One region of the Comamonas nitrativorans genome, then DNA from elsewhere that is predicted to be linked to it. Evidence: predicted binding sites of a transcription regulator. Region 1 holds the regulator's gene; the other holds the start of a gene.
The links. Region 1 encodes FliA, which starts transcription of late flagellar genes. Its sites were predicted from a motif close to CTAAAGTTTNNNNNNNNNNNGCCGNTA; they were not measured.
Positions count from the first base shown of each region.

Region 2: flgM (flagellar biosynthesis anti-sigma factor FlgM) is a predicted target of FliA. The motif match lies at 1,850-1,876, and genes of this name have one in related genera.

Region 1 is NZ_JBHSEW010000006.1:149,075-153,488, reverse strand. Features, by position in the region: gene fliD (flagellar filament capping protein FliD) at 42-1,397, opposite strand; gene ACFO3A_RS08470 (RNA polymerase sigma factor FliA) at 1,587-2,303, opposite strand; gene ACFO3A_RS08465 (hypothetical protein) at 2,308-3,090, opposite strand; gene flhF (flagellar biosynthesis protein FlhF) at 3,083-4,414, opposite strand, start outside.
Region 2 is NZ_JBHSEW010000005.1:135,410-139,823, reverse strand. Features, by position in the region: gene flgC (flagellar basal body rod protein FlgC) at 6-410, opposite strand; gene flgB (flagellar basal body rod protein FlgB) at 445-870, opposite strand; gene flgA (flagellar basal body P-ring formation chaperone FlgA) at 1,078-1,815, shown strand; gene flgM (flagellar biosynthesis anti-sigma factor FlgM) at 1,920-2,252, shown strand; gene ACFO3A_RS07160 (hypothetical protein) at 2,370-2,738, shown strand; gene ACFO3A_RS07155 (deoxyguanosinetriphosphate triphosphohydrolase) at 2,769-3,971, shown strand; gene ACFO3A_RS07150 (DUF1415 domain-containing protein) at 4,007-4,414, shown strand, end outside.

The DNA.
Region 1 (4,414 bases):
TCGTAAAAAGTACAAGCGCGGTGCCGACCTGAATGGGGGTATTAGCTCTTCGAGTTATTCCACGTAGTCACCATTTGCGAGACATAGGAATTCAACGCATTCAGCGAAGACATTTTCACGTCCAGCGCCGAGTACTGCGCATACAACCGTGTCTCCAGCGCTTCGGCGCGTTTATTGACCTTGTCCTGCTCGGCAGTGTTGCTCTTGAGCGTGCGCTCCAGCGAGTCGGTCTTCGTGTTCAGCGTCCCGTCAAACGACAGCAGCTTGTCGGTAAAGTTCTTGAAGTTCACGGCAATCCCGCCGCCCTGCCCCAGACTGTCGGCCTTGTTGGCAAACAGACCTTTCAAACCGTCCAGATTGGTCAGCGCTTTATCCAGCTTGCTGGTGTCCATGCTGAGCTTGCCGCCCTCCTGCATCTGGATGCCGATATCGGCCAGGCGAGTCAGGCCATCCTTGCTGCCTGAAATCCCCTGGGGCAGCATACGCAGCGAGTTCTGCAAGCTCACCGTGGCGCTATCCCCCTGGAGCGCACCAGCCATCTTGGTTTCTTCAGTGTACTTGGTGGATTTACCCAACAGGTCGTTGAGTTCGTTATAGGCGTCGACAAACTCCTGAATGTTCTTTTTCATGGCCTCGGTATCGGCCTTCACCGCCAGAGTAGCGGTGTTTGTGGTCACTTCGGACACGGTGAAAGACATGCCAGGAATGGTTGCCGAAAAGGTGTTGCTGTTGGATTCCACCGCCACGCCATTGAGTTCCACCTTGGCGTTCCGCGCCTCCTGGGCCTCGGTCTGCTCCAGTTTGTTCAGGGCGGAATCAATATCGACGGCGAATCTTTTGTCAGTACCGGTCTCCTTGGAGCGCAGCATCAGGCGCTCCTTGCCGTCTACATCGGTCACCACCGAAGCCTGAATGCCCATCCCCGTCTCGTTCACCTTGGCAGCGATCTTGGTCAGCGTATCGGAACTGGAAATACTCAGTTCCTTGACCTGATCGCCCATCTTCAATGTGATCTTGCCACTGGCCCCCATGGTTTCATCCTTGGCCAGAGCGGCAGCATCAGCGCCACCAACGACAGTCGTTTGCGCCTGTGCCAATTGCGTGACCTTGATGTTGTACGTGCCAGGCGTGGCAATTCCGGTCATGGTGCCGGAAATGGTGCTGTTGCTGGAACTGATGTTCACCCCGTTCCAGGCACTGTCACGCGTCAGCTTGGAGACGATATCGCCCAGCTTGGAGGTCAGCGACTTGATCTCGCCATAGGTGGAGATCTGCGTCTGGATGCCTTCGGCCTTCACCTCCAGCTTTTTCAGCGGTGTTTTCTCGGCCGCAACCATCTGTTCGACGATCTTGCCGACATCCAGACCGCTGCCAATACCTGCGGATGAAATTGCCATGATGAATACTCCTCAAACCGCTATGCAGAACCACAGGCCATGCATGCACTAATGTCTATTGTGGCGCTATTGGTCTTGAAGCAAAAGCCTAAAAACTGCCGCTAGCACCAGCCAATCCTCTTGACCCCAACTACCTGCGCACCTCGGGCTTAGCCCTTTATCGGCAGGTTTTCCGCAAACTTGAACGCTTCAATGCAAACGCATCTTGGTGCGCAATCGGGCAATCGCCTGGCTGTGCAGCTGACTGATCCGCGACTCGGTGACGTCCAGCACGGCAGCGATTTCCTTGAGGTTCATGTCATGCTCGTAATACATGGACATGACGTACTTTTCACGCTCGGGCAAGTTTTCAATCGCCTGCACCAACGCCTGGCGCAAGCGGTGATCACGCAGTTGGGCAAAAGGATCGGCCTCGGCGTCGGCCACATGGCGATCAAGAAAACTTTCTCCCTCATCACCACCTTGCCCGATATCTTCCAGATAAATCAGCTGGGTACCACGTACCCTTCCCAGCAATTCCTGGTACTCGGCCAGCTCCAGCGCCATTTCCTGGGCGATTTCAGACTCCTTCGGAGGTCGCCCCAAAATTTGCTCCAGACGGTGGATCGCTGCTTCGATATCTTTCTGACCTTTGCGGGCACTGCGACTCATCCAGTCATTGCCACGCAACTCATCGAGCATCGCACCCCGGATGCGCTGGCTGGCAAAGGTCTCGAATTGCACGCCCTGGCTGGCCTCGTAGCGCGACAGTGCATCGGCCAGACCGATCATGCCCACCTGAATCAAGTCGTCCAGTTCGACACTGGGGGGCAGTTTGGCCATCATGTGCTGCGCAATACGCCGCACCAGCGGCGCGTGCTGGCGTATCAGAGCATCAAGACTTAACTGTCCGTGAACGGTGTACATCAACTCAATGATTCCACACTGAAGATAAAGCGGGAGAAGGGGCAGAAAATGGGAGCGGCGCAGCCGCCTGCCCAGGCATGGCGACGATCTGGCTTTGCTCTAAGCATTGTAGCGCCCAGCGCTGCAATCCCCGTGGATCGCCCGGATCGACCTGCTGGGCCAGCGGTTCGGTACGCAAATGATGATGCGCACACTGCGCGATCGATTTCAACAAGGGGTCGAGCCCGGTATGGGCCGGACGCAAGGCCAGCAACTGCGGCATGACCCCCGTATGCATGAACATATGCTTGAGCGCCCGGTAGCACGGAACGACACTGCTGCGCCGCCCCGGCACCAGCACCCAGGGCGCTTGCTGTATTCCCTGCAATACCGGTGCCAGCAAGGGCGCAGGGGCCAACAGCACGACCAGCGCATGGTTGCGCAAATGCCGATACAGCAGACTCAACGGGCGCTGGCCGCTCGCCAGCCCCAAATGTGCCAATTGCACCAATCCCCGCGCGGCCGGCAAGCTGGCAATCGCATGGGGACGCGTAATATCTGCCGACAATGCGGTCGAGCCGCAATCGGCATGGCCTTGCAGGATGTCCTGCAGTCCAGGTGCCTGGTCTGTTTCTTGTTCCAGGCCATCCAGGATCACCACTGGATAACCTTGCTCCTGCAGCACGGCACAGGCACTCCAGAGGGCAGACAAGTCTTCTGCCTCCCCAGATGGAATGATGCTCAAAACCCGCAAACCACGGGTGTACCAGCGCAGGCTGCTGCCTTGGTGCAAGCTGCTCTCAAGCATGGAAACCTCCCGTCGCGGCCCCCAATGGAGAATCTGCGTAGAAAAAATCCAAATCCAGGCTGCTGGGATCAAAAGCCGATTTGCTGTGTGTACGCATCGAAGTAGCAATCAACTCGCTGGCCACGGCACGCTCAAAGTCTTCTGGCACCCGTTGCCCCGTAGTGACACCCCGCAGCACCATCTGATGGCGGATCAAGGCATCGAGTGCAGGCCCAAGCTTGACGGCCTCATCGACCTTGGAAAGGATGGCCTGACGGCAGTTGCCATGTTTGAAGGCGGCCAGCGACTCATCCAGGGTATCGCCATGGCAACCGGCATTGGTCACCAGCAATTGCTGGACGCCCGGGAGATCCAGCACCTGCAGGATGTCGTCCTTGCGAGGGTCGCGGGGAGCCACGCCCGTCGTGTCGATGATGACCATCTTCTTGCCAGAGAGCAGGCCCAGCAAATCTTGCAATGCAGCCTTGTCGTGCGCCAGATGGGCGACCACGCCCAGCATCCGGCCATAGGCACGCAGTTGCTCATGGCCGCCAACGCGGTAAGTGTCCAGCGTAATCAGGCCCACGCTTTGCGGGCCATGCTTCTGGGCACACAGGGCTGCAAGCTTGGCGGCGGTGGTGGTTTTGCCCACGCCAGTAGAGCCGATCAGCGCAAAGACGCCGCCCACTTCGTAAATCGGGGACGCAGCAGCGTCGGTGCGCAAATTGCGCTCCAGCACCTGCATGAGCCAGCGCAGGGCTTCGGCCGGGCCGCTGTTTTGCGGTACCCGTTCGATCAGCGTGCGGGCCAGGGCAGGGGAAAAACCGGCGCGGATCAGCTTCAGAATCAGGTTGGACTGCAAGGGATTCTGCCGCGTCTGCCCCAGCCAGGCCAAGGTATTGAAGCGCTCTTCAATCAGGCTTTTGACCGATTGCAGCTCGTGCAACATGCCCGGGCTGACGGCAGGCAGCGCCTGCAGCGCTTTGGCCTGGGGTTGCTCGGTCGTCATGGCTCGCAGGGGGTTCTGGCGCACGGGCTGAGGAGCCGCCGCCGCTTGCAAGCTTTCCTGGCGGGCCTTGCGGGCAAAAGTGGGCAATTGCGCGTCGGGCAAGTCTGTTGCCTGGATGCCCTCGCTGCGGCGACGCAACATGCGCTCGCGCACGTAGTCCTGAAACGACAAGGTACTCATCGCCAGTTGCTCGGTATCCTCGGCCACGCTTTGGCGTGGGCTGACTTGCACGGGGGCTGCTGGCCGTACCGGTGCTGCCGGGGCGGCCACCGGGGCCGGGGCTTTGCGCAGGGGGCGTGTTTCCTCGGCTTCCCGGGCCTGGATGGCGGCCCGCAG
Region 2 (4,414 bases), on a different contig from region 1:
CGTGCTTATTGGCCCAGTTGCAGCGTCTTGAGCAGCAGCGTCTTGGCCGTGTTCATGACTTCGACGTTGTTCTGGTACGAGCGCGAGGCGGAAATCATGTCCACCATCTGATCGACCGCATTCACGTTGGAGTGGCTGACGTAGCCCTGGTCGTCGGCCAGCGGATGCTCGGGCGAATACACCTTGCGCCCAGGGGTGTTGTCCTCCTTGATGCCCACGACCTTGACGCCGGCGGCCCCCTCCTCGCCCATCGGCGCGGTCTGGAACACCACCTGGCGGGACTTGTAGGTTTCGCCATCCGGCCCGGCCACGGCATCGACGTTGGCCAGGTTGGACGCAACCACGTTCAGCCGCTGGGACTGGGCGCTCAAGGCACTGCCCGAGACACTGAAAATAGAAAACATTGACATGGTGGCTTACCTCCAAAAATTCTTGCTGGCGTGCTTACTGGCCGGTAATGGCCGAAAGCAGCGTGCGCGACGAGCCGTTGACAAAGCGCAGCGTGGCCTCGTAGCGCACGGCGTTGTCGACGAAGTTGGCCCGCTCGCGGTCCATATCCACGGTGTTGTTGTCCAGCGCGGGCTGGGCCGCCAGGGAATAGCCCAGGCGCTTGTCCTTGTCCTGGCCAAAGCTGACCGTCGGCACCGGAATGTGCTTGGCATCGGTAGTGCTCAGGGTCCGCAGTTGCTCCTGCAAGGCGTTGGGGCCTTGCCTGGCGGCCTTGAGGGTCTTGGCAAAGTCGAAATCCCGCGCCACATAGCCAGGGGTGTCGGCGTTGGCGATGTTGCTGGAGATGATCCGCTGGCGCTCGGCACGCAGCACCAGTGCGTCGGTTTGGAAATCCAGGTTACCGGTGATTTTGTTGAGCATGGGATTCTTCCTTTCAGGCAATGTCCTGCACAGCCAGCCACTGTCCGGCAGGCTCCTGGACGTGCAGCGATTATGGAAATTCACCCCACCGACGAAAGCGCGAAGAAAACGCCCTTGCCCCTGTTTTTCCCGGCTTTGGCACACGGCAGGCGCACTACAGTTGCCCCAAACCAAGCGCTTGAACGACCTTTGCCCGCACCTGTCCCCATGCCTGAACCCAGCCGCCCCAGCCATCCTCTGCTTCGCCCGTTCGCACTGGCACTGCTGGGGGCGGCGGCGTGCAGCGGCGCGGCGGCGCAAAACAGCCTGCCCGCGCTCAATGCCCTGGGCGAGCAATGGGTGCAGAACGCCATCGCGCAGGAGGACGGCGGGCAAAGCCTGCCGCTGCGCCTGGAGGTCCAGGTCGGCAAGCTCGACCCCCGCCTGCAACTGGCCCCCTGCAACCAGGTGGATGCCTACCTGCCCGCCGGCTCCAAGCTGTGGGGGCGCACCCGCATCGGGCTGCGCTGCGTCGAACAAGGGGCCCGGCCCTGGAACGTGTTCCTGCCCGTCACCGTGCAGGCCTGGGGACCGGGCTGGGTACTGGCCACGAATGTCAATAGCGGCGAAACGCTGGACGCCAGCAGCGCCGTGCAGGCCGAGGTCGATTGGGCGGCCGACCTGTCGCCCATCCTCGTGAATCCCGGCGACTGGATCGGCCAGACCGCCACCCGCAACCTGATGGCGCGGCAGGTGCTGCGCCAGTCGATGGTGCGGCCTGCCGCCGTCTTCCAGAAGGGCGCAACCGTCAAACTCCTGTCCAGAGGGGCCGGGTTTGTCGTCACTTCCTCAGGAAAAGCCGTCACCGGCGCAGGCGTGGGCGAAACCGTCAAGGTCAGGATGGATAATGGGCAGCTCGTCTCCGGTACGGTCAATGCCCAGGGCGATGTGGAAGTCGGGCCGTAGCCGCCAAGCGGCACATCCCGTTGCAAAGAAACTGCTCAAGTTCCCCCACCCCCTGCCGATACCACTAGCAAATCAGCGATAAAACGCTCTACGGAGAAAAGAACATGAAGGTCGGAATCAACAACAACGTCGAAATGCTGGCAGGCAAGCTCCAGCAAGGCGCAGCCCAGAGCGCCCAGCAAAAACAAACCGGTACGGCCGCCGAAGCCGTCCAGGCCAGCGGTCGCACCGCCCAGGCCGGGGTGCCGGTCACCGTCTCCAAATCGGTACGCTCGCTTGACCAGGGCAGCAAGACCTCGGCGGACATCGACCTGGCCAAAGTCCAGGCCATGCGCGAAGCCATCGCCAACGGCAGCTTCAGCGTCAATGCCGGCGCCATCGCCGACAAGCTGCTGGCCGATGCCGGCATGTTCCTGGGCACCGCTGCCCGCACCTGATCGCCCCCCGCTATTCCTGGCCCCGCTGGCCTGCACACCGCCTTTCCGACCTTCGGCGGGCGTGCAAGGACAGCGGGGCTTTACTATTGCGGCTGTCTTTGCTTTGAGTGACCGACCATGCAACTGGAACAAGCCCTGGGCCAAATCGACGGCCTGCTCGACCTCATCACCCCCATGCTTACCGAGGCGTCGCCCGACGCCATCGCCCAGGCGATGGAACAGCTGCGCGACAGCATGACGGCGTTTGCCGGCCTGGCCCAGCGCTTCGAGGCCAGCGCCTTCACGCCACAGGCCGTCACGCACATGCAGCGCATCTCCGAGCGGCTGGCGCAAATCCGGGAATACATCGTCAAGATCGGCGCCATCAGCAACCAGCAGTTGCAGGCCCTGGTGCCCCAGCAGGGCAGTACCCACACCTACGGCGGCAGCAAGCTGCCTCCCGGGGCCGCCGCATCGGTGGCGCGGCTGTACCATGTCAGCGGTTAATCCCTGAATACACCGCCGATGCCGCTGGACTTGCACAATTTGCCCCCGCTCTCCCCCGCCCCGCTGGCCCCCTGGGCCTGCCACCCCTCTGCCACACGCGGACGCCGCTACCCGGAAGCGCCCACCCCCACCCGCAACGACCACCAGCGCGACCGCGACCGCATCGTGCATAGCAGCGCCTTCCGCCGCCTGGTCTACAAAACCCAGGTGTTCGTGAACCATGAGGGCGACCTGTTCCGCACGCGCCTGACGCACTCGCTGGAAGTGGCGCAGATGGGCCGCAGCATTGCCCGCCCGCTGGGGCTGAACGAAGACCTGGTGGAAGCCATCTGCCTGGCGCACGACCTGGGCCACACCCCGTTCGGCCATGCGGGCCAGGATGCGCTGAACGACTGCATGCGCGACTGGGGCGGCTTCGAACACAACCTGCAAAGCCTGCGCGTGGTCGATCGCCTGGAAGAACGCTACCCCGATTTCGACGGCCTGAACCTGACCTTTGAAACCCGCGAGGGCATCCTCAAGCACTGCTCCCAAACCAACGCGCAGTTGCTGGAGCAGCAGGAGCCGGGCGGCGTGGGCCGGCGTTTTCTGTTGAAGCAGCAGCCCTCGCTGGAAGCCCAGCTGGCCAATCTGGCCGATGCCATCGCCTACAACGCCCACGATGTGGACGACGGCGTGCGCTCCGGCCTCATCACCCTGGAGCAGTTGCAAGACATCCCCCTGTTCGCCCGGCACTACCGGCAGGTGCTGCGCGACCACCCCGCGCTGGCCGCGCCCGATGCCCAGCGGCGACTGCTGTACGAAAGCATCCGCCGGATGCTGTCGGCCCAGGTCTACGACGTCATCGCCACCACCCAGGCGGGGATTGCTGCGGCAGGCGTCGCCAGCGTGCAGGACGTGCGCGAGTGCGGCCAGCGGCTGGTGTCCTTCAGCGCCGAGATGCACTACGGCAGCCAGGCGCTGAAAACCTTTTTGCTGCACCAGCTCTACCGCCACCCGCAGGTCATGCAGACCATGACGGCGGCGCAGCAAGTGGTGCGCGAGCTGTTTGCCTACTACCTGGAACACCCCCAGGCCATGAAACCGCGCTTTGCCCAGCGTGCCCAGCAGGCCGCAGCGGCCGGGGATGCCACCGCCCGCGCCCGGGCCGTGGCCGACTTCGTCGCCGGCATGACCGACCGCTACGCCGCCGGGGAACACCAGCGCCTGACCGGGCAAAGGCTGTTGGCCTGACAATACGTTCCCCCTCTGTTGGAGAAACCCCGCCCATGAACACCCCCGCCCCCGGCTCCGAAGCACCGTCCTACCCCGAGGACATCGTCATCGCCGACACCGTGCGCTGGCTGGAGCAGGCCGTCATCGGCCTGAACCTGTGCCCCTTCGCCAAAGGCGTCCACACCAAGGGGCAGATTCACTATGCCGTCAGCCAGGCGCAGGACGGCGAGGGCGTCATCCTCGACCTGCACCGCGAACTCGAAGCCCTGGCCGAAGCCAACCCCGAGCAGCGCGACACCACCCTGCTCATCCTGCCGCAAGCGTTCGCGGACTTTCTGGACTTCAACGACTTCCTGGAAGTGGCCGACGCCATGATCGACGAGCTGGAGCTGGGCGGCATCCTGCAAGTCGCCTCCTTCCACCCGCGCTTCCAGTTCGAGGGCACCGAGGTGGACGACGTG